Nodosilinea sp. FACHB-141: one gene and its partners. The main gene of each other region encodes a partner of the protein of the gene in region 2 in a complex. Links are inferred from orthologs where the notes say so. Each region holds a gene or a part of one and is shown on either strand. Other genes may lie near its edges. The genes, in order: accC, accD, accA and accB.

Region 1 (7,149 bases), on a different replicon or contig from region 2:
CCTGACCGGCACCTATGGCGTTGGCGTTGGCTTTTCGGCCCTCAGTGTGCTGGGGGTGCAGGGGGCGTTGTCGGTGCTGGCCAGCTTGTTGGGGGCTATTCTCACCGACCCAACTACGAGTCCTCAGGTTTTGTTGCTCACTGGTACCGGCGGGCTGATGATTTTGGGCATTGGGCTAAATCTGCTCGAAATTGGCCAGGTGAGAGTGGCGTCATTTTTGCCCGCGCTGCTGCTGTGTCCCGTGGCGATCGCCCTAGCCCAGCGTCTATAGCAGTCGTTCAATAAATCGGCTCCAACAACAATGCCGGGCTGTAGTGCTACAGCCCGGTATTGCTGAATCAATCCATAGGGATTTGATGCGGATGGCGAGACTCGAACTCGCACAGCGTAAGCCACACGCCCCTCAAGCGTGCGTGTCTACCGATTCCACCACATCCGCTGGTGTATGAACGGTGCTAGTCGGGCGCAACTGAGGGAATGTTGGCCCTAGCACCAGCTCAGATATATAAGAGTAAACCATAATGGCCCCCTTGTAAGAGCACATTTTCAGCAATATTTGTTGCGCTAGCCCCGTGATAGAATCAGCGACCGTCGTCATCGTATGATGCTGATGATGGTCGGTTGCGGCAGTGGGCTGGGGTTGCTTAGCTGGGCTGCTACCCCACAACTCAATGGTTTGTTGCTATTTGCCCTACGTACATGCGCTTTTCCAAGATTTTAATTGCCAACCGGGGAGAAATCGCGCTGCGCATCCTCCGCACCTGCGAAGAAATGGACATAGCCACCGTTGCGGTTCACTCCACTGTCGATCGCCACGCTCTCCACGTGCAGCTGGCCGATGAAGCAGTGTGCATTGGCGAGGCCCCCAGCCAAAAAAGCTACCTCAACATTCCCAACATTATTGCTGCTGCCCTGACCCGCAACGCCAGTGCCATTCACCCTGGCTATGGGTTTCTGGCCGAAAATGCCCGCTTTGCCGAAATCTGCGCCGACCACCAAATTGTCTTTGTTGGCCCCTCCCCCGACTCCATTCGCCGAATGGGCGACAAATCAACCGCCAAAGACACCATGCAAAAGGTGGGTGTGCCCACGGTGCCCGGCAGCGGCGGCCTGCTAACCGACGAAGCCGAAGCCTACGCCGTTGCCAGCGAAATTGGTTACCCGGTGATGATTAAAGCCACTGCTGGCGGCGGCGGGCGTGGCATGCGCCTAGTTAACAACGAGTCCGAGCTGGTCAAGGCCTTTATGGCCGCTCAAGGTGAAGCTCAGGCTGCCTTTGGCAACTCTGGCGTCTACATGGAAAAGTTTATCGATCGCCCCCGGCACATCGAGTTTCAGATCCTGGCCGATAGCTATGGCAACGTAGTGCACCTAGGTGAACGCGACTGCTCAATTCAGCGGCGGCACCAAAAGCTGCTCGAAGAAGCTCCCAGCCCTCGCCTCACGGCCGATCAGCGCGAAAAGATGGGGGCAGCGGCGGTACTGGCGGCCCAGTCGATCAACTACGTGGGGGCTGGCACCGTGGAGTTCCTGGTCGATAGCCAGGGCAACTTCTATTTCATGGAAATGAATACCCGCATTCAGGTTGAGCACCCCGTCACCGAGATGATCACCGGCATCGACTTGATTGCCGCCCAGCTCACCATTGCCCAGGGCGAAAAGCTGCCCTTTACCCAGTCAGAGATTCAAATTCGCGGCCATGCGATCGAATGCCGCATTAATGCCGAAGACCCCGACCACAACTTTCGCCCCAACCCCGGTCGCATTAGCGGCTACCTCGCCCCCGGCGGCATGGGCGTGCGCATGGATTCCCACGTGTATACCGACTACGAAATTCCGCCCTACTACGATTCGCTGGTGGGCAAGCTAATTGTTTGGGGGCCAGACCGCCCCACCGCCATTCGCCGCATGCGCCGCGCCCTGCGAGAGTGCGCCATCACTGGCCTGCCCACTACCATCGGCTTTCATCAAAAAGTGCTGGAGAATGCCAACTTCCTCAGCGGCGATGTCTACACCAACTTTGTCGCTGAGATGATGGCAATTAAGTAGCCAGCCGTAAAAGCTGTGTTGGTAGCTGGACGTTGCCAACACAGCATCTCTTTGCCTAGCCCAGCATCCGCAATAGGCCCTGCTGGCCGACTAGAATTTCTCGCAGCAGAGTGACGATGCCCACCCAGACAACTGGAGCAATGTCCACGCCACCAATTGGGGGTACGAGCTTGCGCATGGGCACCAGCAAGGGTTCCGTTGGCCAAGCAACTAGCGAAAAGGGCAGCTTAGATAGGTCGGCCTGGGGATACCAAGTCAGCACAATGCGAAAGATAAACAGCAGGGTCATCAGCCCTAGCAGCAGGCCTACGCCAATAGTTAGCACTTGTGTAGCGGCCACGGTTACCCTCCAAAAAATCGCCGTTGCAGTTATGTACAATTCTAAAGCTTTACTCAGCCTTATTTTTGGCGCTGGGATGCCCTTGGCTGGGCTAATCTTAGTCGGTTGAGATAAATACTTGCGATCGCCCCTCCCACGCTATGGGCAGGGGGCAGAACTTGATCAATAATGATTGGTAACAATTTGTCTAAATCATTATTCAGGACAAAGGCATATGACACCGTCTTTAACCAACTTTTTGCTGAGCATTCTGGCTGGGACCGTGATTATTGTTGTACCAGCTAGCGCTTTCCTATTTTTTGTTAGCCAGCGCGATAAGATTCAGCGCCAGTAGTCTCGAAGAGCTGTGCCCGCTGGCATAGGTCAGGGGGCACAACCTAGCAGTCTTGCGGTCGGGAACCCTTGCGGCGTTCCCGATTTTTTCGCTAAGTCGGCTAGAATTAACGTGTTCGGTTGGCAGAGGCGATCGCCTAAGAGGAATTTGCCGTGAATTTTGGTACCCCCGTCCCCCTGCTGCTGGGCATCTTTATGGTGATTTGCGGCGTGGCGCTGTTCTTCTTAGAACGGCTAAAACCCGGCTATGAGCGCGACTCGGACAAGGTCTATGCCATTCTGTTTTTGCTGTCAGGGGTGTTCCTGCTCGGCAACCTAGGCATGGACGTCATCTCCTCCTTTCAGCAAATGTTGTTGGTAGGTATGGTGGTGTCGCTGATGATTCAGAACATCAATTCCAGAACACCGCTAGCCAAAGCGAGCTTTCAAGGTGATGGCGGTGATTTTGGCGGCGGCGGTGGCTACCGTCCGCCCCGAGGTACTCGCCCCCCGGCTTACGCTCCTGACAACCGCACCAATCTGCGCGCTGAGCTAGACCGCCGCGATTACGGCCCTGCCGATCCCTACAATCGTCCTCGGCCTATGCTTGAGGGGCGCGGTGAACCGACCGGACGGCCTCCCTACACCCCCGACGTCTACGGCGATGGTCGCCCCATGCGTCGCGAAGATATTCCCGTGGATCGGCCTGGCGATCGCCCCGTAGATGGTCGTATGGATCGGCCTAGCGATCGCCCCGTAGACGGCCGCTTCATGGGCGATCGTCCTATGGATGGTCCTGACGGTCAGCCCTATTACGACAATAATCCTCGCCCTACCGACGATCGCGTGCGTCGTCGCCGTCCGCCCAAAAACCGCAGCGAGTACAATGACCGCTACCGCATTGATCCCGGCCCGCAGCCACCTCGGCCCGACTACCGCCCCGATCGCGACCCGCTCTAGACGCGGTGAAAGCCTTTAACTTCACTTCGGCTAATGCTCTGGCCTCGCTCCGGTGACTGCTTTGTCGTCCTTGCCCGTTGATTTCGATACCGCCACTATTGCTGGCACTGCTCTGTGGGCGATCGCGCTGTACTGGGGCTTTTCGCCCTTAGCCGATCGAGTAATTTCAACTTTTGAGGGCTGGCTAGGCGCGGACTCGCTCGCGGCATCGCTACTGGGCGTCCTGCCCTTTTTGGCAGTGGGTGGTTTAGCGCACTACGGTCTGACGCTGTCGCTGGGCGGCAGTTGGGCCGTCAGTTTGGGGGTGCTTTCTGCGATCGGCTGCGGCGTATACGAGCTAGGCCGACGAGACGGTAAGGCGTCTGAATAGAGCTTACCGTTGACCCATTTCGCATGAGTTGTGTGATCTAGCTACTTGGCCACGGGCTAAGGTTTTTTCTGTATATTCTTCAAAAATTTACGTTGGCAAAGTCTTGGGCGATCGCGCCTTCATAGAACTGAGCAGACGGAACCAAAAGTGACCACAGAGAGTCAACCAAGCAAGCGATGCAGGGTATTCTACTGACAAGACACATCGCCCTAAAGAGTCTTTAAAACGAACGATTACTAAATTTATGAGTAACTCTGACTCTGCCCCCGAAACGAACAACTTGAAGTCACTGCTGCTTAAAGGGTTGGTTGGTACCGTCGCTTTAGTTGGTACTACTGCTATTCCAATCGTGGTGCAGCGTTCTTTGCAAGCCCCACCTGCATCTCCACCTAGCTCGGCTACAACGGCTCCAGTTTCTCCAACCCAACTCTCTCCACTGCCCGATTCGCCTCAGGTCAACTCTGCTACAACCCTGCCAGTCGTTGATGAAGATAGAAAAGAGAATTCGTCTAATGGGCAAGGCAAGAAGAAGGGCGGGGACGACTAGAAACCCAACGCTTGCCGGTTAGGGGAAGACTTTTAGGAGAAAACTGTTGGTTGTAGGCTATCTATCGCCTAGTTTGGGCAGTTTGTGGCTCACCTTGTTTTTCTATTACCATCGCTGAGCCCAATCAGGAGCCTCCATCGGCTCTGGCTGCAATGCAGATAGATCGGCCTCAAAAGCGACCTTAAAGGAATGCTTCTGCAACTCGCGAACTTGCAGTTTGCCACTGCGAGTAGCTACCAGCAGTTGTCCTTGGGCAGTCCAGTCAGCCCATTGCACATCATTTAGAATCTTGATGTCTTGCTCCGATTCAAGGGCATAGACTACTCGCAGGCCGTCTATCGCCTGGCCAACCCCAAATTCGCCGCCGGCCCGGCCTAGGCTTTCTAGCCGCAGCAAGTAGGGGCCTCCCGGCTGTGGTTTTTGCAAGCGAGCATTGCGGTTTTCATCCCAGGGGCCACCGACACTACGAGGTGGTGAATCGCGGGCTTCTAGCCAGCCCCGCCGCCGTTCGTTAGCGAACTGCTCAACCGGAATGAACGTGAGATCATAGGGAATGGGGAGGGTGGTAGCTTTTGAGTCTTCGCGGCTGCCACCCGTCGTGAAGTAGTAACCCCGAGTCCAGGTGCCGCAGGTGGCAAAGGCATGGAGGGCCGTCAGCCAGGGCAGCTTGGATACGGCGACATAGGCGTCTCCATATTCCCAGCGAGCTTTGGGGTTGTGAGCAAAGTAGCACAGCCAGCGCCCATCGGGGGAAATGTCTGAGCGCCGGGGAAAAATGCGGCCCCGTAACCAGCCCCCTGGCTCGTAGCAGTTCTGAGCCAAATCCCAGCGACCGACGTGAGCCCACTGACTAGGTCCACGTCGAAATACCGCTACCACTGGAGCGTCGGTAGCGGGGAGGCAGTAAATGCGAGGTGGAGATGACGGCATGGAGACGGGGCGAATCAGATCAAGGGTGTACTCATCACTGTTACTCGAAGCCTAAATTAGCCCAATGGTTATTCTTGGCCTGCCGTTAAATGAGGTTAAAAAACTCAGGTTTTAGCCCTTTGACCTAGATGATGAATGTAGGGATGAACAGCGGAAGAAGGATATTGCCATTCTATGAAAACTAAGCAATTTATCCTACTGGGCCTTCCTGGCATAGGGCTAAAGGCGCAAGCGGCTGCGCTAGCTGAACGCTGGCAAGTTCCCCATGTGGCTATGGGGGAACTGGTTCGCGGGGCGATCGCCGCTGAAACTGCGATCGGTGTAGAGGCTCGTCCCTACGTAGATGCGGGCGAGCTGATTCCCGATGCTCTGGCCATGAAGCTGATCCGCAAGCGGTTTGAGCAGCCCGATACTATGCTCAAAGGCTGGGTTTTAGAAGGGTTTCCGCGCACGCTAGCGCAAGCTCAAGCGTTTGATGAGTGGTGGGCTGCGGTGGGCCAGCCACCGGCGACGGTGGCCTATCTCAAGGCGCCGCCTGAGTTTTTAATCATTCGACTCTTAAACGAAAGCAGCGAGAAGCCGCCAATCTCAGCTATTCGAGACCGTTTAGAGAGTTTTCAGCAGTCGTTAGAGCCGTTGCTTGAGCACTATCAGCAGCGATCGCAGCTCGCCACTATCAATGCCAGCCTATCGTCTGCGGAGGTCGCCAACGCCTTGGCCCAACTCGGTCAAGAAGACACGGGTGCAGCTAAACTGATTCGTGATGAAGCCGAACTCGATGCGCTGCTGGCCAGTGAACCCCTGCTGGTGGTCGATTGTATGGCATCTTGGTGTGGCTCTTGTAAACAGGTGATGCCGTCAATTGATAAGCTGGCCGAGGTCTATGGCGACTCTGTCATGGTGAGAAAGATCGACTTTGATGCCAACCGTCAGATCACGAAGCGATTTGAGCTAAAGGGAATTCCTGCGGTGATGTTCTTTAAAGACGGCGAACGGACAGAGACCCTAACTGGTATCAAGTCTTACCAGGAATACAATGCAGCAGTAAATCGCCTGTTGGCCTGAAGCCCAACGTAGAGAAATCGGGTTCCGCTGCTTGTTGCCTAAGGTTGGGCAGCAGTAGAGACTCGGTCTTTTGAACCGGCTTACTCGATGAGTACGGTTCTGGTCAAAATAGCTGTTCAGCGGTTCTCCGTTCCGGAGACGCTTCGTGAACGATCCTGGCGAGGCTGCTGTAGAGCAGGTCACGTACTTTAGGGCCAACAGGTGCGCCACTTAGCTAACAACGTTGTTGCAACGGGTTATTGCCGTGGATGCTGGTTTAGATGTTTGAGTGCCATTGCCCCAGCTCTTATCCTGGAACAGCCGGTACATCTCGGAGCAAGTCAGGTTCGGTGTGTACAAAGGTGATTTGCAATGTTCCAACTAGCTCTTGCTCTTTTGACATCGAGTCATGAGCAGGCGTGAGTTGCTCTAAGCTCTTTTGGCTCAACTGCAACCCTGTTTGTTGTAGCGTTGCAGCAAGTTTGCTCAAGTTGGCGATCGGCACCTGAAAGTTGATGCAGATTGAAATGTTTGAGTACAGGTGAAAGTCAGTAATCCAAGCTCCTGCTTGATTAATTGCTTCACTCACACGGTCGG
Region 2 (7,063 bases):
GTAGGCCGTGTAGCGGTAAACCATGAGAGCGTGGCCTAGGGGCACTTCCAGGTAACCGCTTAGGTCGTAGTCGGCATGGGTGCACTCAATTACGCCGTCTATACGCTCGATGGGAATGCCGTTTTGGGCGAGGGTGGGGAAACTCATCTGCTGTTCGAGCAGGGGGGCCAACCGCTTGCCCAGATCAGCGATCAGATACGACAGATCAACCGCTCCAGCGGCCCCATCCATGCGAAAGAGTTTTTTTTGCTGGTAAACGCGAGACTCAGGAGCAATGCCCAGCACCGCCGCCACCTCAGCCGGAGCCGGGGTAGGCTCAAATATCAGGCTTTCAAAGGAAAAGGCGACCTCCTGGCGGGCCATGTCTTGCTCTAAAAACACCAGCGGGCTGGAGAGAGAGTAGGTGACCTTTTTCTGCGGGGTGACAAAGACGCCCTTGCCCCGATAGGCGATCGCCAATCCCTGGCTAACCAAATTCGCTACCGCCTGGCGGGCCGTAATGCGGCTGACGCTAAAGGTTTCCATCAGCTGGTGCTCACTGGGCAGGCGATCGCCAGACTTGTACACCCCCGATTCGATCTGGTGGCGCAGCTTTTCAGAAATGCTGATATGTAGCGGAGTAGCCATGGTCAAGAAACCATCGACAGACGGCAGACATTCCTCAAAACGGCTTTGTCACCCCGAATAATTGTGCTAAGCTCACTTGTCATAACAAGTTGAAAGAGAATTGTTGTGATGGCCGATTTAGTTAGTAGGTCGTTGTGGGAACAGTGGTTTGAGCAACCGAGCATTTCGCAGCTAGGCTGCTTCCCAATTTTTTAATTATCTGACGTTGCCCAGACATTTTCTACCCGAACGTTAACCATGCTTACGAATACTACCCCTGCCGTCGAAGTCAGACCATTACCTCGTCAGCCACGCCAGATCTTATCAGCGGCGGCCTTGGCCACCCTCAACCAGCGATCGAACTGGGCTGGGGCCAGGCAATTTTTGGGCCACTTAGCAGTGATGTCCATCAGCGGCTACCTTTGGGCCACTGCTCCCTTGGGGCTGGCGCTGCCCGCCCTGGTCATCTACGGGGCCAGCCTAGCGCTAATGTTTTGTGCCATGCACGAGTGCTGCCACCGCACCGCCTTCGCTAATCCCCGTCTCAATGACGGAGCAGCCTGGCTAGCAGGGCTGCTGTCGTTTTATAACAGTACGTTTTACCGGCGCTACCACAAGTGGCACCATCGCTACACCCAAATCCCCGGCAAAGACCCTGAGCTAGAAGACGACAAGCCTACCAGCTTAAGCAACTACGCCTGGCAGATGAGCGGCATTTCCTGGTGGATCGGCAAGGTGCGCAGCCACAGCAAAGTCGCCCTTAGGCAACTAGACGGTCTATATTATCTACCCGAAAGCTCCCACGCTGAGGTGGTTCGTTCGGTGCAACTTCAGCTGCTGACCTATGCGGCGGTGGTGGTAGTCTCTACCCTGCTGGGCCAGCCGTGGTTTTTGTTCACCTACTGGGTGCTACCGCTGGCGGTGGGTCAACCCCTACTGCGGGTTGTGCTACTGGCTGAGCACACCGGCTGCCCCAACGATGCCAACCCGCTGATCAACACCCGCACCACGCTCACCCTCTGGCCTCTACGTTGGCTGATGTGGAACATGCCCTACCACGCTGAGCACCACCTCTACCCATCAATTCCGTTTCAGGCGCTGCCAGCGGCCCACGGGCAGCTCAAGCCCTACTTCGCCTGCATAGATGCTGGCTATGTGCGAGCCCATCGCAGCATTGCGGCAGATTTTAGCTAATGAGTATGGTCACATCGGGGCGGTTTACGCTTCAGGAATTTCCCCTCCAGTGCGGTGTTGTACTGCCCCAAGTGGAAGTGGTGTATCAGGTTTATGGAGAGCTGAACAGTCATCACAGCAACGCCATCCTCTACCCCACGTCCTACGGAGCCCAGCACACCGATGTTGATTGGTTGGTGCGCCCTGGCGGCATTCTCGACCCTAGCCGCTGGTGTGTGGTGATGGTCAACATGTTGGGCAATGGCCTCTCGACCTCGCCTAGCAACTGCCCCGTCGTGGCCCAGCCCGGCGTCTACTTCACCCACTACGACAACGTGCGCGCCCAGCAAGCTCTAGTTACGCAAGAGTTGGGCATCGACCAGCTGGCCCTAGTCTACGGCTGGTCGATGGGGGCGCAGCAGGGCTACCACTGGGGCGCGCTCTACCCCAATCGCGTGCAGCGCCTGGCCGCCCTCTGCGGCACCGCCAAAACCACCGACCACAACAAAATCTTTCTCTATAGCCTGCGGGCCGCCCTCACCAGTGATCCCACCTGGAACGGCGAACGGTTTGAGGGCACTCCCGATCGCGGCTTTCACACCTTTGCCCAAATCTACGCTAGCTGGGCCGCCTCCCAGGCCTATTACCGAGCTAAGCCCTACCTGGCCTGGGGCTACGACTCCCTTGAAGACTATATTTTGCGGGGCTGGGAGGCGGGCTACCGCCAGCGCGACCCTCACAATCTGCTGGCTATGATCGACACTTGGCTGCGCTGCGATGTGGGCGATAACCCGGTTTACCAAGGCGACTATGCCAAAGCGATGGGGTTAATCACCGCTAAAACTTTGGTTATGCCCGCCACTACCGATCTGTACTTCACTCCCGAGGATTGCAAAGCCGAGGCAGAGCTGATTCCCAACGCGGAGTACCGGCCTATCCCGTCGATCTGGGGCCATCGAGCGGGCAACCCCTACCAAAACCCGGAGGATGAGGCGTTTATTCGGGAAGCGATCGCAGAGCTTTTAAATCAATAACCCCTCCTCAGAGTGCAGCCATTGGAAAGTTACCTAGGGCTCAAGCTGCACCGACGGTTCGCACTGCACCGGAAAGTTCACCGAATTAGCAATAAAGCACTTTTGATGAGCCGGCCCATGAAGTTGTGTCGCCAGCTCTGAGTCGCTCTCCGGCGTAATGGTGATAATGGGCCTGAGCAAAACCTTAGAAAACTGCCCGCCGCCGTCCCCCGATTCCATCATCGTGCCAATCGGATAGTCAACATAGCGGGTGACGATCACCTTGGCCTCAGCACACAAATGCAGATACCACAGCATGTGGCAGCTTGACAGCGAGGCAACCAGCAGCTCTTCGGGATTGTATTTAGTTTTGTCGCCCCGAAAGACTGGGTCGGCAGAGGCCGCGATCGCCGGTTTGTCGTCAACGGTAATGGTGTGGGCGCGATCGTAGGTGCCGTAGCTCTGGGTGCCCGACCCGGTGTTGCCCGTCCATATTACTTCTACCCGATAGAGGTGGGGCTTTGATTTGGTCATCCTAATCCTCTAGAAATTAAGGCAGGCTAAAAATCTAAGGTAAGAATGACACGATCGCGGCACCAAATGCCGTTTTCATAAATCGGTTCTGGATAGGTGCGCACAAAATAGTCACGATCGATCGACTCTAGCCGAAAGCCCATCTTTTGGTAAAACGCTAGCTGAGCAATACCAGAGTTGCCGGTGCCCACAACCATGCGCTTGGCGCCCAGTTGGCGCGATCGCTCAATAGCCGCCGCCAGCAACAGTTTCCCCAGCTTTTTACCTTGGTGGCTGGTGGCAACGGCAATGTTCATTACTTCGATGACCTGGCGATCGCGCGGTAGTAGCACGACCACTGCAATCACAGCATCCCCCTCCAGCAACCCCATCACCGTCGATTGATGGATGTAGGCATCGACTAGCTCTCGCGACGGATCGGCATCCAGCAGCAGAAGCCAGGGCCATTCTGCTGGGGTGAGGTCTTTTACCTGCATAGTCTATACAAGCGTTTGTGGGCTAGTAGTGTACACAGCAAACGTGAAGAAAAACTCATTAGGACGTCCCTTAGCAAAAAAGGGCATCCCATGGGACACCCTTTTTCACAGCTACTGTTGACTCTGAGGCTCTAAGCACCTCAGAGTTAGAAAACTAGTTCTCTAGAATAACCTTGGCTACCATGCCAGCTCCACGGTGGGGAGCGCAGTAGTAGGTGTAGGTACCAGCAGGCATGTCGCTGGTAAAGGTGGTGGCGTAGTTTTCGCCGGGGGCAAAGGTCAGCTGAGTGTGGGAAATGCTGTCGGCCAGAGCCTTGTCGCCGGGCACACCAGCAGCATCAAACACGACGTTGTGGGGGGCCATTTTGTTGTTAACCCAGGTCACGGTGTCGCCAGGCTTAACGGTGACGGTGCTAGGTTCAAACACCAGCAGACCTGCATCGGAACCCATTTTTACGTCGTAGTTGGTGGCCGCAGCGGGGGCAGAGGCCAGGGTGAGAGTACCCACTACTAACAGAGCAGACAGAATAACCAAGCCCAAACGCTGGGCGGCGCGAAATACACGTTGCATAACTACCTCTAAAGCTCGTATCTCTAGTTCAATCAGTCAGGAGGCTGTTGAACAGCCTTCCTATGGCATATTACCTGCTTTGCGTGGTCACTTGGGGCCTCAGCACTGGAGTAATTGCCGTCTCTAACACCTGCGAAACCCTGCGGACAGAAATTTCAGGTGCAATCTCCAGAGTTTGATCCATCAAAACGATGGGAAGAGACCCCAAGCAAACTAACTGTCCCTAGACTTGAGGAGCAGAGAAGCGGGTTTTGCCAGCTCCCCACATGTCGCCAATCACCTTGGGCTGAAGCAGAATATGGCCTGAAATCGCCACGAGATCTTCCTCGGTCAAACTACGCATTTTGGGGAAGATATCAGCACTCTTTTTGCTGGGGTGTACCTGAGAAATATCGGTCAGACCGTCGTAGGTCATCGGCTCTTTCAGGTAGGCCACCAGGGATTCAAGGTTATCGCGGGGAGGCAAGGAACCGGCTAGGGAGTCCGGATCGAGGCCAACGGTGGGGTTGGTTTTGGTAATCCCCCCGACGTGGCAGGTGCCACAGGCGTAGTTAAACTGGCGACGGCCACGGGTCACCTGCTCCAGAGACAACACATAGGTGTCTCCATCGGGATTGAGCTGTACGGTGCGGGTGGCTTCATCTAGCTCAGCCGCGACAGCGTCTCCCATGACCAGGTGGCTGACAAAGAAGAGTGCGACCGCAACTAGCCAAATGCATCTCTTCAACATGGTTCTCCTCGAATGTATAGGGCTTGGGTATGAAATCAACACAGCTATGTTAAGTCCAACTCAGGTTCTGAAGTTTTCCATCAGGCAAAACTCCACGCCTGGGCTTGGATTTAGATGTAATTCAACGGAGTTTTCCCCATTAAATTATTCACGTAATGTCTATCATGCCACCGAAGGGGGCCATTCCCAATGCTCGCCGTTATAAATCGACGCCAATATGGGTTGGCTCTGCGGCATTGAGGCCATTGGTCCAGGGGGTATGGTTCTCAACAGCAGCGGGGGCAGCAACCGGCTGGTGCAGACGAATCAACTGAGCCAAGGTCTGCTTGAGCTGGGTGCGCGGCACAATCGAGTCGACAAAGCCGTGTTCGCGCAGGTATTCGGCAGTTTGAAAATTGTCGGGCAGTTTTTCACGCAGGGTTTGCTCGACGACGCGGCGACCGGCAAAGCCGATGGTGGCCTTAGGCTCAGCCAAAATGATGTCGCCCAGCATGGCAAAGCTGGCGGTGACGCCCCCAGTGGTGGGGTGGGTGAGCACCGGCATGTAGAGCAGTTTAGCGGCCTGGTGCTGCTGGAGCGCGCCCGAAATTTTGGCCATCTGCATCAGGCTAAGCATGCCCTCCTGCATACGGGCTCCACCGGAGGCACAGACGATGATCACCGGTCGGTTAGTGGCGGTGCCGCGCTCGATCATGCGGGTGAGTTTTTCGCCGACTACCGAGCCCATGCTGCCGCCCATAAAGCGAAAGTCCATGACGCCGAGGGCGACGGGCAGGCCATCTAGCTCGCCTAGGCCGGTTTGCACAGCGTCGGTGAGTTTGGTTTTGGCCTGGGTATCGCGCAGGCGATCGCCGTAGCCCTTGCGATCCTTAAACTTGAGCGGATCTTGAGGCTGAATGTGGGTGTCGAGGGGCTGCCAGGTGTTAGCGTCGATTAGCTGGCGAATGCGCTCGTCGCTGAAGATGCGGTGGTGGTGACCACAGTCGCTACAGACCCACTGGTTGGTGCGCAAATCTTTGGTGTAGGTGAGGACGTCGCAGTGCTCACACTTCGTCCAGAGACCATCGGCAATTTCTCGCTCCTGGCGGTCTTCGCTAATGGGACCTGACTTACGGCGATTGGCAAACCAGTCGAACAGAGACATGCGTGGGCTCATCGGCGACAGAACGACCTAAAAGTGTTCGTTTTGAACACAACCCCCATCCTACCGGGTTTGCTCCTTCTTCGATAGATAGGCTCCCATAGATGGGCTGAGTCAGATGCCGGGTGATGGCCGTCGGTGCATCGGTTTGGCCCTGGTTCTACCATGGCTCAAACCGATGCACCGACGGCCTGTTCGCTACTTTGTCGTCATGACATAGACCCCATCCCAGTCTTCGGGGGGCGGCTGCATTAGGTATTGCCGGGCGCGGCTCAGGTGCACAGTCACGGCTTTGTCCTTAGGACGCATCTGCTGGGCCTGCTCAAATAGGCGCAGCGCTTGCTCAAACTGCATAGCCGTATAGGCGCTGCGGGCCTGGGCATAGAGGTCGAGAAAGGCTTCGGTATCGGCGGTGAGCGGGGCATCGCGCTGGTCGATGAGTTCGTAGATACCAACGGCGCGCTGTTTGCCCTTAACCTGGGTGCGGTCTAGCTCGCGGGCCCAAATTCTGTCGGCGCAGAGGGCATAGGTGTACTCGCTGATCACAATGTCGCAGCCATACTCCTTGGTCACCCCCTCTAAGCGGGAGCTGAGATTGACCCCGTCACCGATCACGGTGTACTCCATTTTGCGCTGGGAGCCAATGTTGCCCGAGACAACTTCGCCGGAGCTGACGCCAATGCCAATGCGAATTTTGGGTTGCCCTAGGGCACCGCGCTCGTTGTTAAACTTGGCCAGCCGTCGCCGCATGTCGAGGGCGCTTTGCACAGCAGCCCAGGCGTGGTTAGTTAGGGGCAAAGGCGCACCAAATACCGCCAT
Region 3 (7,034 bases), 160 kb from region 2 along the record:
TAGCCGCCGCTATCGCCGTGAAGAGGTAGAAGATGGCCGCGATCGCACCTATACCCTCACCGATGTTGACCAACTCGACTTTAGCGCCCTCACCCAGCCCGGGCAGTATCGGCTCTGCGTAGACACAGTCGGCTGCTCTAACTCCTTTGCGGTGGCTGAAAATAGTTGGCAGCAGGCCTTTTATGTAGCGGCCCGCGGGTTCTATCACCAGCGCAGCGGCATTGCCCTAGAGCCGCCCTACACCGATATTGAGCGCCCTCGTCCCTTCCACCCTGATGATGGAGTTAAGGTCTACCAATCCACCACTGGGCTGATAGATACGGGCAACGGCCTCAACGCCCAGGGCACTGACGAGGGCAACTTTGCCAATCTGGTAAAGGGCAAGACCGATCAGGTAGTAGCCAACGCTTGGGGCGGCTACTTCGATGCCGGCGACTGGGACCGCCGCATTCAGCACCTGGATGTAGCTCGCTGGCTGCTCGAACTGCTCGAACTATTCCCTGCGCCCTTAGGCGATATGACGCTCAATATTCCAGAATCGGCCAACGATCGCCCCGATCTGCTAGATGAGGCGCTGTGGGGAGTCGACTTCTATCGCCGTCTGCAAACTCCCGAGGGCGGTGTACGCGGCGGCATTGAGTCGGCAGAGCACCCCAAGCGGGGTGAAACCAGCTGGCAAGAGTCGCTGCCGGTCATGGCCTATGCCCCCGACCCGTGGAGCAGCTATATTTACGCTGGGGTGGCGGCCCGCACGGCTAGACTGCTGGAAACCTATGTCCCCGACCAGGCCGGGGGCTATCGCGACAGCGCCCTGGCGGCCATGGCCTGGGCCGAGGCTCGTCATCAAGCTGGAATTCAGGCCCAGGAATGGCCCCGCCACCGTATAGAGACCGATCGCGCCCTGGCGGCCCTAGAGCTTTATAACCTCACAGGCGATCGCCTCTGGCACGATCGCTTTGTTGCCGCGCGATCGGCCATTCCTGCTGAGGCTCGCGGCGACTACCGGATTGCCACCCCCGAGCGAGAATTCAACTTTCTCTACAGCCGCCTACCCGCTGACCAGGTCGACGCAGCACTCCAGGCCGAGCTGCGGGCCTCGCTTTTGGCTGAGGCTGACGCCGCAGTGGAGACGGGAGAAACCACGGCTTTTGGCTGGACTAAGGTGCTCCCGACAACCCCCGTCGGCTGGGGCGACGGACTTGGGGCTCCCAAGGCGCAAATCTTGCTGCGGGCCCATGCGCTGACTGGTAGCGATCGTTACCTCAATGCTGCTCTGCTAGCCTGCCAGTTTTCCGCCGGGGCCAACCCCGACAACATGACCTATACCACCGGCCTGGGCCACAAGTCGCCCCAAAATCCCCTAATTCTTGATCAGCGTATTACCGGCGACCTGCTGCCAGGCATCACCCTCTACGGCCCCATTGACAACGACTTTTACGGCTCTGAATGGTTTTTTGATGTGCTAGAGTCGGTGGCGGTCCCCCCAGCTCGGCAGTGGCCTTCGGTGGAGACCTACTTCGACATCTACTACGTGCCCAATATCAACGAATTCACGGTCATGCAGAGTATGGGCGACACAGCCTACGCGTGGGGCTACCTAGCGGGACGCTCAGCCTCAAAATAGGTATTAAAAAACCGGGTTTTTGTTCGCGATCCAATTACTGGATCCAGCGTACAAAAGCCCGGTTTTTAAGAACTATCGCCTTGGTTAGTCTGCGAGCTATTGCAAGTGTCCATTGGATTAGGACAGGTTCGACGTAGGGGCATTGCACTGCAATGCCCCTACCAGAGGATTCCGCCTGTCAAGGTGTCCTGACTAAATCCAACTGCTGCAATAGGAGCCGGTCAGTTTAGAAGAACGAGGGCTGGTGACGGATCAGGCTAAGAAACTCTTCGCGGGTCTTAGAATCTTCTTGAAAAGACCCCAGCATGGCGCTGGTCACCGTCCAGGAGCCGGGCTTTTGTACCCCTCGCATCACCATGCACATGTGGCTAGCTTCCACCACCACGGCTACGCCCTTAGGGTCTAAAATTTCCTGCACCGCTTCGGCAATCTGGCGGTTGAGGCGCTCCTGCACTTGAAGGCGGCGCGAATACATCTCTACAATGCGGGCCAGCTTGCTCAACCCCACAACCCGCTGGTTGGGAATATAGGCCACGTGGGCACGACCCATAAACGGCAGCATGTGGTGCTCACACAGGCTAAACAAATTGATATCGCGTACCAGCACCATTTCATTGTGGCCTTCGTCAAAGATGGCTCCGTTGACGAGTTCCTCTAGCGACTGCTGATAACCGCTGGTGAGAAATCGCATGGCCTCGGCGACGCGCTTAGGAGTTTTGAGCAGCCCCTCCCGCTCAGGGTCTTCGCCCACCGACAGCAGCATGGTGCGCACCGCATCGCTCATGTCTTCCTGGCTAGTCTCGGGAATGGGGTATTGCTCGACCTCTTTCCGGTAGCTGTGGGTGCGATCGGGCCGGATTTCGGGGGTCTTACCTTTGAGTTCACCACCGTTAGTGCCAGTGCTGCTAGCAGCTTTGTCGTTCAGGCTATTTGAGGATGCGATAGTCATAGGGTTTCTAAATACTCTAGAGGTTCAACAAAATTGAGGCCACTCGCTGAGCTGGCCAGGTCACAACAGGGTAAAAAACTAGTTACAGGGCACCGCCTGCGGGCATTAGGGTGAGGTCTTCGATCACCGCCTCGGGGGGCAAGAGAATGGTGTGCAAAACGGTCTGAGCCACGATCTCTGGCGTTAGCATGGACGACCGATCAAAATCGGCCTGCACCGTATCGGTATCCCAAATCGGGGTGTTAACCGCCCCCGGTGATACCGTTACCACCCGGATGCCGTGGGTGCGCTCTTCTGCGGCTAGAACCCGCGACAGGGCCACAATGGCGGCTTTGCTCACGGTATACGCTCCCCAGTCAGGAAAAGCCGACCGGGCTGCAATGGAAGCGATGTTGACGATAGTGCCGCCACCGCCCTGCCGCAGCACGGGCAGCACCACCTGGATGCATTGAAAAACGCTGGTAACGTTCAAATCCATCACCTGTTGCCAGTCGGCTAAAGGCATGGTGGCTAACGCCCCCGTGTAGCCCATGCCAGCGTTGTTAACCACTACGCTGAGGGGGCCAAAGTCGGCAAGCACCGCGGCTAGTTGGGCCTGCAAACCCTCCACCTGAGCTAAGTCAACGGCATAGGCTTTTGCCAAAACGCCGTGGGTGCTCAACTCTTCCTGCACCGGCTGCAAAGTCTCTAGGGAGCGACCGAGCAGGGCGACGTCATACCCAGCTAACGCCAGGGCTTGAGCAATCGCTTTGCCAATGCCACGGCTAGCCCCAGTTACCAGGGCACGGCGCGGCAGGTCAGAAGATACAGGATTCTGCAATGGTAATTACCAATCAACAAGGAACTCAGAACAGCTAACGCCCTAGAATCGCCAGAGAGCCAGGGCAGACTGCCCTCAGGGAACGGCCCGTGGGCTAGGCACTTTTCCCATGTTAACAAATGTAAACACTTTATGAGCGCAGGCAGCGTCGACAAGCGTCTAAGTCTTTGCCTAACCTGTCGCTGACCTCAACCAAGAAAATGAACAGGCATTAACTCCTTGCCGGGGGAATAGGGCTCGAGCCATAAAGCACCGAGAATTTGATAAGCGAGGCAGGCCTTTTGAAGCCTAGGCCTTAGCACCTTAAGCAGCCTCAGCAAAGACCCCAATCTGGCGATACTTCTGATAGCGCAACTGCTGTAGGGCCGCTGGCGTTAGCTGAGATAGCTCGGTGACTTGCTTCACCAGCGCCTGCTTTAGAATGTCTGCCGCCTGAATGGGGTTGGCGTGGGCCCCACCCACAGGCTCGGGCAGGAGCTCGTCTAGTATGCCCAGCTGCTTGAGATCCCAGGAGGTGATTTTGAGAGCTTCGGCCGCCTCGCCGGAGCGACCCGCGTCTTTCCACAGAATGGCGGCGCAGGCTTCGGGACTGGCTACGGTGTAGACCGAGTGCTCAAACATCATCAGGCGATCGCCCACGCCAATCCCCAGGGCACCGCCAGATCCCCCTTCCCCAATGATGGTGCAGACAATCGGCACCGTGAGGCCAAACATTTCTCGCAGGTTGTAGGCGATCGCCTCACCCTGCCCCATCTCCTCGGCCTCATAGCCGGGGTAGGCACCTGGGGTATCAATAAAAGTAATAATCGGCATAGAAAAGCGATCGGCGTGACGCATCAGCCGCATGGCCTTGCGGTAGCCGCCGGGAGAAGCCATGCCAAAGTTTCGCACCACATTGTCTTTGGTGTCGCGCCCCTTCTGATGGCCCAAGATCACCACGGGTCTGCCCTCAAGCCGGGCAACCCCTCCCACCAGCGCTGGGTCATCTTTGCCCGAGCCGCGATCGCCGTGCAGCTCAAGCCAATCGTCAGTAATCGCCTGAATGTAGTCAAGGGTGCTGGGCCGACGGGGATGGCGGGCCACCTGTAGCCGCTGGGCCGGCGTTAGGTTAGAGAAAATCTCTTGACGAAGGTGGGTGGCGCGGGCCTCCAGCTGCCGCAGCTGGGTCGACACATCCACATCGTTTTCTTCCGCCAGTTCTCGAATCTGGGTAATACGGGCCTCTAGTTCAACCAGGGGCTTTTCAAAGGACAACAAAATCGACTTGCGCTCAGGTGGGGCCATAGCCAGGGAAGAAACAAATTATTTAACAGGCCAAATTGGGCTAGGAACGCCCTGGTCACCCAGAAAATTCTTGCCCGTCTGCTATCTAGAATACCAAGCCGCAGCCCCTCTGCTGAGGGTATACCTCCGACCCGATCAGGTGAGCGATTCCAATCAGGAGGTCTCAGTGACTAAAAGAGCCGTGTTGAGGTCGAGCAAGGGGTGAAACCCATGCCGCCGCGATGCCTGGCCGATTAAGTCCATCTTCTCAAGGGTGATTTGGTTGCGCCCCCACGAAAAATTGGTGTACCACTTCTCAAACTCCAGCAGCATGGCTTCGGCAAAACAGGCAAATAGCTGGCGTTCGGGCACGTCCAGGTTCACGATTTGCATAATCCGCCAGTCGATGTCGAGGGAGTGCTCGACAATGCCCCCCTTGAGCACATAGACGCCATCAAAGTTAAAGTGCTGCTCGAGGTTTTTGGGATAGCCGCCGTCAATCATCAGGCAGGGGCGTTTTAGGCGGTTGGGGTCAACCTCGACCCCCTTGGCCATGCTGGTCACCCACACCACAATGTCGGCCTTGGGCAGGGCGGTATCGAGATCCATGGCCAAGCCGCAGCCCAGCTCTTTTTGCAGCCGCTGAATCCGCTCTTGGTTGCGGGCAATCAGCAGCAGCTCTTTAATGTCGGTGCGAACGGTGAGCCAACGGCAGACGGCGCTGCCAATATCCCCTGTGGCACCGCACACCGCCACGGTGGCGTCAGAGAGGTTGATGCCCAGCTTTTGGGCTGCGGTGACTACCTGTTGGCAAATAATGTAGGCCGTGTGGGTATTGCCCGTGGTAAACCGCTCAAACTCTAGGGTGACGTTGCGCACCTGCTGAATTTGGTTGAGGTTGAAATTCTCAAAAACAATGGACGAGAATCCGCCTAGAGCCGTGATGTTGAGGCCGTGCTTTTGGGCGTGGGCCATAGCGTTAATGATTTTGCGCGTGGCCGCTTTGATACGCTTGGCGGCCAGCATCTCAGGTAAAAAGCACGACTCGATATAGCGGCCTTCGATCTGCTGGCCAGTGATGCTGGTGACCTTAATGGGGTCAAAGATTTGGGGTGGAGCGCTGCACCAAAAGTCTAGACCCTGGGTAGCGTATTTGGGATAGCCCAGGTCTTGGGCTACTGTCTGGGCATGATCAAGGCTGGTCAAATGTCCAATGAGGCCAAACATTGCAGATCTAGTTAACAAAAGTTGTGCGTTATAAAACCTGAGTGCAGGTCAACAATTCCACTACGATAAACTGCCCCCAGCCGGATTAAAACGCCCTGGTTGAAGAGGGAATAACTGTGCAATTCTTTATTTCCAGCTCTCTAAGGATTTGCACAGCAATTTGAATTAATTCTCGATCGGAGGGCAGGCATTTCGTCTGCATCGGCAGAGCGCCAGTCCTACTGGGTTTTACAAATCGGCAGGATGGCTAGAGAACAGACGATTTTCCATCGCTTGTTGAAGAGATCAGCATTTTGTGCCGTGGGCCTGGGCTCCTGAAGCCAGGGCAGGAGGACTCGCTGCGACGGCTGCTAGATGCGATCGCCGCTAACCTGGCTGCCACCTCCTACTTTCAAATCGCCGAAAGCCAGCGCCTCCACTTCTGCGCCTGGGGATTATAACTGACCGCGACTTTGGTCCCTGGCTCCTAATGGCCGACAACTACGATGGCCCCTATTCAGGCTATGTGCAGGAACTCATTGGCTTCAGTCCTGGCCTAGACGACCTGTGGAACCACTACCAAGGCTACGTAGGCTTAGGGCTGAAGCCCTGGGCACCGTCAAAGGGAGGTCTTACCCAAACCTCAAAGGGACGAACTGACGTAGGCAGGCTCTTGGTGCTTGGCACGGGCCAGCAGGTCGGTTTCAGCTGGCACTCTAAGTTTTGAGGCCAACCCAAAGAACTCCATCAGTTTTACGAACCTGAAGGTGGGGTCAGGTAAATAGACGACCTGGCCATCGCGAATAGTAATGCCCTGGCGGCTAGAGGCCTGAAAGGCATGGTGAAGATTGTGCCAGCCTTCGCCTAGAGTGAGCAGGGCCACCAGACTGTTGTTGCGGCTTTGATCGTCGGTGGCAAAGGGCTGGGCCCCAAAAATATGGGCCAATGAGTTGACCGTTTGCACGCCGTGGAACAGGAGCGTAGTGCTAAGAAAGAAAGCCCCTAGATACTCAAGCCCGCCAATGCCATAGGAAATTGCCCCTAGGGCGATGAGAGGAATGAAGTGCAGTCGATCAATCATCCGCAAGACCCGATCATTCTCCACGTCGCTGGGCAGCCTGGTGGGAAAGCACCGACGCGACAGTAGCCAAATGCCGTGAGACCACAAAAAG
Region 4 (7,000 bases), on a different replicon or contig from region 2:
CAGTTACCAACCAAAGGCCCGTCAGACCACCCCAGCGCCCTAGCCTCTGAGCTGCCGCCCCAGACCTATAGCCTTTGGCCAAACCACAAAAAACCATAGCCTTAACCGTAGGGACGCGATCGCAGTGGAGAATACCCAATATTGACCCATTTTTCTAGCAGTGGGACAGAGTTCGGCGCAGCCTTGTGGGAAGAAAGTCGCTAATTTTGAATGTGCCTCTGCTGCACCTTCCAGAGCAGGTTGCCGATAACCAGATGCATCGCCAGTTTCTCTCTTGGGGGTGTGGCAACCGAGCTTCAGTTTGTATGTACGGCAGTTTGCAAAAACTTTACGGTGTAACTACAGATTTGAATTTCTTGGCAATATTTCTTGCTTTTCCCACGTTGTTGGTTCAGCCGTATAGCCTGTACACCAGTTAGGGGTGGGTAAAACTCAGCCTTACGTAGCTCAATTGTCCGTCTAGATACATCTCTATGATTAGTTTTAGCTGGCTTGCTACAGGTATCTTCAATGGGTAAATCTCTAAAGGCTGCGGTCATTGGTACCGGCGTTATTTCCAAACAACATTTGAGCTTTTTAGATAGTTCTGACCACAGCGAGCTAGTTGGGGTGTGCGATCTGTCTGCCGCCGCCGCTAAGTACGCCGCTGAGACATTTCATGCTGGCCAAGCCTTCACCGATTACCAGGCCATGCTGGCGGAAACCAAGCCCGACGTGGTTCACATCTTGACCCCGCCGAACACTCACCAAAAGTTGGTCACCGACTGCCTCAATGCCCAAGCTCACGTGATCTGCGAAAAGCCAATTACGCCCACCTATGAGGATTTCAAAACCCTCTGGCATTTGGCTCAAGAGAAAAACCTGCACCTGATCGAAAACCACAACTACCGGTTTAACGAAGCCATTCTCAAAATTGAAGAGATGGTCAAAGACGGCACTCTAGGCGAGGTGCAAGAGGTTGAAGTGCGTGTCGCCCTAGGCTACCGCGAGGCAGGTGGGCGCTTTGCCGATCGCAACTTGCCCAACCCTGTACACAAGCTGCCCGCTGGAGTCGTGCACGACGTCATTACCCACATGGCCTATCTGCTGCTGCGGTTTATGCCCGAGGTAGACCGGGTCGCAGCAGCTTGGAGCAACCACGGCGGCGGAGATCTATTTAAGTACGACGACCTTGATGCCATTTTGCTCAACGGCCAGCAGCACGCACGCCTGCGGTTTACCTGCTACACCAAACCTGAGTGTTTTACTCTATTTGTCAGAGGTAGCCGAGGCTACGCCGAAACCGACCTGTTTCAGCCCTACCTACGGACCGTGATTCCTCGGGCCGGGGGTGAGCAACTGTCACCGCTGATCAACCACTTCGTCAACGGATGGGACTTGATGGGTTCCAGCGTCAAAAACTTCCGCAACAAAGTCATGCAGCGCACCCCCTATGAAGGCCTGCACCGCTTGCTCGACCAGACCTATGCCGCCATTCTTCACAATCGGCCCATGCCGGTGAGCTTTGAAGATATGGACAAAACCAACCGACTAATCGAAACCCTACTTGCAGAGGAGAACCGCGTATGAAGCTGTTTATTACTGGAGCATCGGGATTTTTAGGCAAGTACGTGGTGGCTGAGGCGGTACGACAGGGCTACACCGTTAAGGCAGTGGTGCGCCCCGCCACCGATGCCTCAAGTCTGGCCTGGGCTGACCACCCTGCGGTGGAGCTGGTGCGCCTCGACCTGCGCCAGGGCCGGGGCATTGCCGAAGCCCTCGGCGACGTTGACTGCGTCATTCACATGGCGGCGGTGAAGGGTGGCGATTTCTACGATCGCTTTGCGGGCACCGTGCTCACCACCGAAAACCTGCTGGGTGCCATGTCCACCGCCGCCGTCAAGAAGCTGGTGGCCACCAGCACCTTCTCGGTGTACGACTACTTCAATCCCGCGGTCAATCGGGTGATTGACGAAGCCTTTCCCATCGAGTCTGAACCCGAGTACCGTGACGCCTACGCCCAAACTAAGCTGATTCAAGAAGACCTGATGCGCGAGTGGGGCGACGCCAATGGGGCTACCGTTACCCTAATTCGTCCCGGCATGATCTACGGTCGCGAAGCGCTATGGAACGCCTGTCACGGGGCCGATTTTGGCTCCAAATGGCTGCTCATTGGCCCTAATGCCCTGATTCCTGTCACCTATGTCGAAAACTGCGCCGAGGCCATTGTGCTGTCAGTGGGCAGTGCCGCTGCCGCTGGCGAAGTGATCAACGTGGTAGACGACAATTTGCCCACCCGCCGTCAATTCACTACGGCTCTGGTGAAGCGTACCGAGAACCCGCCCCAGGTCATTCCCATGCCCTGGGGTATGATGCGCAGCGTTTCCAGTTTGGCCTGGTTTGTGAATCAGCAATTGCTCAAGGGCAAGGCGCGCCTGCCGGGTCTACTGATTCCTGCCAGCCTAGATGCGCGGCTGAAGCCCTTTCGTTACAACAACGCTAAGGCCAAAAAAACGCTGAACTGGACTCCCCGCTACACCTTAGAGGCGGCTCTCGACCGCAGCGTCAGCGACCAGTGCCTACTGAGCGACATGCTGGCCAAGGCCCCTGCCACCCCCACCCTAGAGACTGTTGCCCAGGGTTAGTAGTTGTCAGGCTTAGGCAAAAAGCCCGTGTTTTCAGCTTTGAAAACACGGGCTTTTTGATGACGAAATAAATTTGCCTGCTAGAAACTCAGTCCATCGCCACAATAAAGAAGTGATTTTGTAACGGTGGATGCTGGCAGCTATGGAAATTGAGCAGATTCTCGCTAAGGCATTGGCTGGTGGCGATATTACCCCGACTGAGGGGGTAGCGCTTTTGCAGCCGCAGGATTCTGCGGCCCTGGCAGCGATTCGCGACACGGCTGACACCCTACGCCAGCAGCAGGTGGGAGAGACCGTCACCTATGTGGTCAACCGCAACATCAACTTCACCAATATCTGTGAGCAGCACTGTAGCTTCTGTGCCTTTCGTCGCGATGCCGAAGCGGAGGGGGCCTACTGGCTCGACGTTGCTCCCATGCTCGAAAAAACTACCGAAGCCGTTGCTGTAGGAGCTACAGAAATCTGCATGCAGGGAGGGTTGAACCCTGACGCCAAAATCAACGGCCGTTCCCTGAACTACTACCTGAAGCTGGTGGACACCATCAAGGGCTCGTTCCCGGCCCTGCACCTGCACGCCTTCTCGCCCCAGGAGGTGCAGTTCATCGCCCGGCAGGACGGGCTGAGCTATCGCGACGTGCTGCTGGCCTTTAGGGATGCTGGCGTAGGGTCACTGCCGGGAACGGCAGCGGAGGTGCTCGACGACGAGGTGCGGCGAGTACTGTGCCCTGAGAAAATCGACAGCGCCACGTGGCTGGAGATTGTGGGGCTGGCCCATGAGATTGGTTTGCCTACCACCAGCACCATGCTGTCGGGCCATATTGAAACGCCCGCTCAGCAAATTACCCACCTAGAAAAGCTGCGTCAGCTCCAGCGTCAGTCCCTAGAGGCCGGCCACTTGGCGGCGATAACTGAATTTATTGTGCTGCCCTTTGTTGGGCAGGAAGCACCCAAACCTCTGCGCCGCCGTGTGGGACGCGACCAGCCGGTGCTGGCCGATGCACTGCTGCTGATAGCAGTAGCCCGCATTTACCTAGGTAACTGGATTGTCAACCACCAGCCTAGCTGGGTGAAACTGGGGCTGAGCGGCGCTGCCGAGGCGCTGACCTGGGGCTGCAACGACATCGGCGGCACCCTGATGGAAGAGCACATTACCACCATGGCCGGAGCCCAGGGGGGAACCTGCATGACGGTGGCGGAACTGCGGGGGGCGATCGCCGCCTGTAACCGCCCCGCCCGCCAGCGCGACACCCTCTACGGATTTGTCGATGGGTCTGGAGAAACTCTTTCGACCTCAGCATCGGCTGGAAACACTGCCTCAAACCGACAGTCGCGCAGCCAAAGCCTCACCGCCTGACCCACAATACCGTCGCTGCTCTCCTGGGGTGGGGTGGGAGGGCGACTGCTAGAGCCTAAGGGCCCACTATTTGAATAGGGGCCTAGGCTAGAAAACAGCAGGGCCATGTGCCAACCGTCCTGAGTTGGGGCGAGAAACAGCCAGTGATAATGTTGCAGGGATGTCGGTCGCCCTTGCCAGTACTGCCGCTCTAGGGTGGTAAAAAACACCTGCTGCAGGTCTGTGTCAGCTTCACCTTCGCTCGTCGCCCCTGTGGGCAATAGCTGGGACAGATCTAGGGGGGTGAAGTCAGGGGCACTGGCCACCAAGATAGTGGTTACAGGTTGGATGGGGTTAGTAGATAGATCTAGGTTGCGGCTAGACACCCGGTTAGCGTAGCTGGGCAGGTCGGCCAAAAGTTGGGTGGCGAGCACTTGGGGGTCGCTTGGGCAGGGTTCAGCGGGTCGCAAATAGTTGGGCTCAGGCGGCTCCTGAGCTTGAAGATCTCCACCCAACACCAGCAGCATTACAGTGCCCGCCGCTAGAGCCGCTTGGCGGACTAGGGAGCGATCGCAGTGGAACATTCTTCGCAGATGCGCGCAAAGGCGGCGGCAGGGTCGGGATCGGCGGTAACCGGGCGGCCAATCACCAGGTAGGTAGCCCCGGCATTGAAAGCTTGCACTGGGGTCATGGTGCGGCGCTGGTCTTGGCTGCTGGCCCAGGTGGGGCGTACCCCAGGGCACACCAGGGCAAAGTCGGCGGGCAAAAACCGCCGCAGCTGGCTGGCCTCCTGGGGTGAGCAGACTACGCCTTTCAGGCCACTGTCTCTAGCGAGTAGAGCCATTTGTAGCGCATAGCTATTCGAGTCAAGGGGAATTTTTAGCTCAACGGCCAGAGTTTGAGGGTCAATGCTCGTCAGTAGGGTAACAGCCAGCACCAGAGGTGGCTCTACGCCGACGGCCTTGGCTCCAGCGATCGCGGCCTGCTGAGCGGCCTCCATCGCCTCCTGGCCCGCCGCCGCGTGAATGGTTAGCAGGTCAACCCCGTAGCGCCCCGCTGCCATACAGGCTCCGGCCATGGTGTTGGGAATATCGTGGAACTTGAGGTCGAGAAAAATACGCTTTTGCCGCGCCTTAAGCTCCTGAATCAGGCCCGGCCCGGTGCTGACAAACAGCTCCAGACCCACCTTCCAAAAGCTCACCTGGGGCAGGGCATCCACCAAGTCCAGGGCGGCTGAGGCTGAGGACACGTCCAGGGGCACAATGATGCGCTGGTCAACGGTCATAGACATAGAGGCCTGGGCTTAAGGGGGCAAAGATTTAGACAGGGCGTACCAGCATCAGGGTTTGACCAAATTCCACGGGCTGGGCATTTTCTACCAAAATCTCGACGATTTCGCCGCTGATCTCGGCCTCCAGCTCATTCATCAGCTTCATGGCTTCGATGATGCAGACGGTTTGCCCGCTGGTGATGCGATCGCCCACGCCTACAAAAGCTGGTTCCTCGGGGGCTGGCGATCGGTAGAAGGTACCCACCATGGGGGAACTGATAGGCAGCAGATCGCTGCCCTTGCCCGGTGGGGCAGCAGGGACGACGGCGGGCGCTGCCGACACCGGCTCGGTTACCGGGGGGGCAGCAGGGGCGACGGTGTCTACACGGGGAGCGACAGGGGCCGGTGCAACCGCCGACACCATGGCGCCCGGCTTGCGGAGGGTGAGCTCAAAATCTGAACTTTTGAGGGTGAGCTCCACGATGTCGCTCTGGCTCAGGGCGGTGACTAACTCTCTTAGATCGGTGACGCTTAGTTCCACGGCGTAAGTCTCATACGGTCTTATAGGGGTAATGGGCCAGGCTTAGTCAGCGGCATGGGCCGCAGGCGTCAAAGAGCCAGCAAAAACCTTACTCGCGACCCAGGTAGGCGTCGGTGCGGGTGTCTACTTTAATACGCTCGCCGATAGAAATAAACAGCGGCACCATCACCTGAGCGCCGGTTTCGAGAATAGCGGGCTTGGTACCCCCGGTGGCGGTATCGCCCTTGACGCCAGGGTCGGTTTGGGTGACCTCAAGCACGATGGAGTTGGGCAGCTCAACCTCTAAAATTTGCCCGTTCCAGCTGACGACGCTGACGCTCATCTCTTCCTTGAGGTACTTAACCTGAGGACCGATTTCATTGGTGGTGAGGCGGACCTCTTCGTAGGTCTCCATATCCATGAACACCAGGTCTTCGCCCTCCCGGTAGGTGTGCTGCATATCTCTCTTCTCGATTACTGCCTGGGGTACGGTTTCACCAGCCCGAAAGGTCTTGTCAACGGTGTTGCCGGTTTTGACGTTTTTAAGCTTGGTGCGCACGAAGGCAGAGCCCTTGCCGGGTTTGACGTGGAGAAACTCGACTACACGCCAGACGGAACCGTCTAGCTCAATGGAGGTACCGGTGCGAAAATCGTTGCTGGAGATCATGGCGCTGGCTACGGGGACAGTCGTTAAGTTTGGCAATTCATTTTACCCCCCTGCGGCCATTTCCCGAAGGATTTAGCCTTAACCAGCAAAGACTCAGCGTTGCTGCTGCGGCTGTTTGGACTGGGGAGTGGGGGCTTGAGTTGCAGCCTAGGGGCCGCCAGAGTATGACAAGATTGTTAGGGGCGCAGTGCGCTACGTGGTGAACGGCCGCCTGGGGCGGAGCAAGGAGTTATGGCCAAGGATATGCACGCAATGAATCAACAGCAGAGTTTAGGCTGGGCCACCTTGGTGCGGCTGGGATGGGGATTAGCTGTAGTGGTGGGGGTGTGGTTAGGCTCTCTGTCTCCAGCCCTGGCATTACCTGCCGGGCCACTGGTGGCCTACCTGCCGCCGGGCAATGCCATTACCGACGGTCGTGCCCTGCTGCGCTACTCACTGCCCATCGACAACTCTGACATTCGCACGGTGCAGGTTAACTTGGAGGGCCTGTCAGAGTGGCTGCGGAGCAAGCGTTGGGGGCCTATGGCCAAAGACCTGACCAAGCTAGAGCGGGTGTTGGTGCGCAGCCGCGAAGCGATGCTGGCGG

The links.
Region 1: the proteins of accD (region 2) and accC are in contact, whole or in part, in a solved structure (PDB 8UXZ), measured with the Escherichia coli proteins. The link is inferred for Nodosilinea sp. FACHB-141 from one-to-one orthologs.
Region 3: the proteins of accD (region 2) and accA are in contact, whole or in part, in a solved structure (PDB 8UXZ), measured with the Escherichia coli proteins. The link is inferred for Nodosilinea sp. FACHB-141 from one-to-one orthologs.
Region 4: the proteins of accD (region 2) and accB are in contact, whole or in part, in a solved structure (PDB 8UXZ), measured with the Escherichia coli proteins. The link is inferred for Nodosilinea sp. FACHB-141 from one-to-one orthologs.

What each region holds. Positions count from the first base shown.
Region 1 is NZ_JACJPP010000022.1:189,101-196,249, forward strand. Bases 1-2,874 are described here. They hold accC (acetyl-CoA carboxylase biotin carboxylase subunit), read left to right. Parts: upstream 1-699; coding sequence 700-2,049; downstream 2,050-2,874. Other genes in these bases: H6F59_RS23245 (DUF554 domain-containing protein), read left to right, coding at 1-271; H6F59_RS23260 (YggT family protein), read right to left, coding at 2,105-2,389; psbX (photosystem II reaction center X protein), read left to right, coding at 2,604-2,723. Outside these bases: H6F59_RS23270 (Ycf66 family protein), read left to right, coding at 2,876-3,661; H6F59_RS23275 (hypothetical protein), read left to right, coding at 3,732-4,031; H6F59_RS23280 (hypothetical protein), read left to right, coding at 4,276-4,578; H6F59_RS23285 (hypothetical protein), read right to left, coding at 4,684-5,508; H6F59_RS23290 (nucleoside monophosphate kinase), read left to right, coding at 5,683-6,573; H6F59_RS23295 (hypothetical protein), read right to left, coding at 6,860-7,149. UniProt on the Escherichia coli protein: This protein is a component of the acetyl coenzyme A carboxylase complex; first, biotin carboxylase catalyzes the carboxylation of the carrier protein and then the transcarboxylase transfers the carboxyl group to form malonyl-CoA.
Region 2 is NZ_JACJPP010000007.1:730,529-737,591, reverse strand. What follows is about bases 4,276-7,063. They hold accD (acetyl-CoA carboxylase, carboxyltransferase subunit beta), read right to left. Parts: upstream 6,248-7,063; coding sequence 5,303-6,247; downstream 4,276-5,302. Other genes in these bases: H6F59_RS06760 (adenylate/guanylate cyclase domain-containing protein), read right to left, coding at 6,443-7,063; psbV (photosystem II cytochrome c-550), read right to left, coding at 4,597-5,103; petE (plastocyanin), read right to left, coding at 4,276-4,373. In the rest of the region: H6F59_RS06800 (GntR family transcriptional regulator), read right to left, coding at 1-627; H6F59_RS06795 (fatty acid desaturase), read left to right, coding at 865-1,800; H6F59_RS06790 (alpha/beta fold hydrolase), read left to right, coding at 1,800-2,813; H6F59_RS06785 (OsmC family protein), read right to left, coding at 2,847-3,326; H6F59_RS06780 (N-acetyltransferase), read right to left, coding at 3,353-3,802; more of petE, read right to left, coding at 3,957-4,275.
Region 3 is NZ_JACJPP010000007.1:891,826-898,859, forward strand. The notes cover bases 2,688-5,446. They hold accA (acetyl-CoA carboxylase carboxyl transferase subunit alpha), read right to left. Parts: upstream 4,678-5,446; coding sequence 3,697-4,677; downstream 2,688-3,696. Other genes in these bases: H6F59_RS07485 (SDR family oxidoreductase), read right to left, coding at 2,688-3,393; H6F59_RS07495 (long-chain acyl-[acyl-carrier-protein] reductase), read right to left, coding at 4,831-5,446. Also shown: H6F59_RS07475 (glycoside hydrolase family 9 protein), read left to right, coding at 1-1,624; GTP cyclohydrolase I FolE, read right to left, coding at 1,851-2,573; more of H6F59_RS07485, read right to left, coding at 2,656-2,687; more of H6F59_RS07495, read right to left, coding at 5,447-5,883; H6F59_RS07500 (hypothetical protein), read left to right, coding at 6,177-6,323; H6F59_RS07505 (acyl-CoA desaturase), read right to left, coding at 6,506-7,034. UniProt on the Escherichia coli protein: Component of the acetyl coenzyme A carboxylase (ACC) complex. First, biotin carboxylase catalyzes the carboxylation of biotin on its carrier protein (BCCP) and then the CO(2) group is transferred by the carboxyltransferase to acetyl-CoA to form malonyl-CoA.
Region 4 is NZ_JACJPP010000011.1:626,444-633,443, reverse strand. Bases 4,023-6,747 are described here. They hold accB (acetyl-CoA carboxylase biotin carboxyl carrier protein), read right to left. Parts: upstream 5,769-6,747; coding sequence 5,277-5,768; downstream 4,023-5,276. Other genes in these bases: H6F59_RS11315 (peptidylprolyl isomerase), read left to right, coding at 6,667-6,747; efp (elongation factor P), read right to left, coding at 5,857-6,414; pyrF (orotidine-5'-phosphate decarboxylase), read right to left, coding at 4,517-5,242; H6F59_RS11335 (hypothetical protein), read right to left, coding at 4,023-4,541. Outside these bases: H6F59_RS11355 (polysaccharide biosynthesis/export family protein), read right to left, coding at 1-97; H6F59_RS11350 (Gfo/Idh/MocA family protein), read left to right, coding at 511-1,569; H6F59_RS11345 (NAD(P)-dependent oxidoreductase), read left to right, coding at 1,566-2,624; 7,8-didemethyl-8-hydroxy-5-deazariboflavin synthase subunit CofH, read left to right, coding at 2,767-3,978; more of H6F59_RS11335, read right to left, coding at 3,876-4,022; more of H6F59_RS11315, read left to right, coding at 6,748-7,000. UniProt on the Escherichia coli protein: This protein is a component of the acetyl coenzyme A carboxylase complex; first, biotin carboxylase catalyzes the carboxylation of the carrier protein and then the transcarboxylase transfers the carboxyl group to form malonyl-CoA.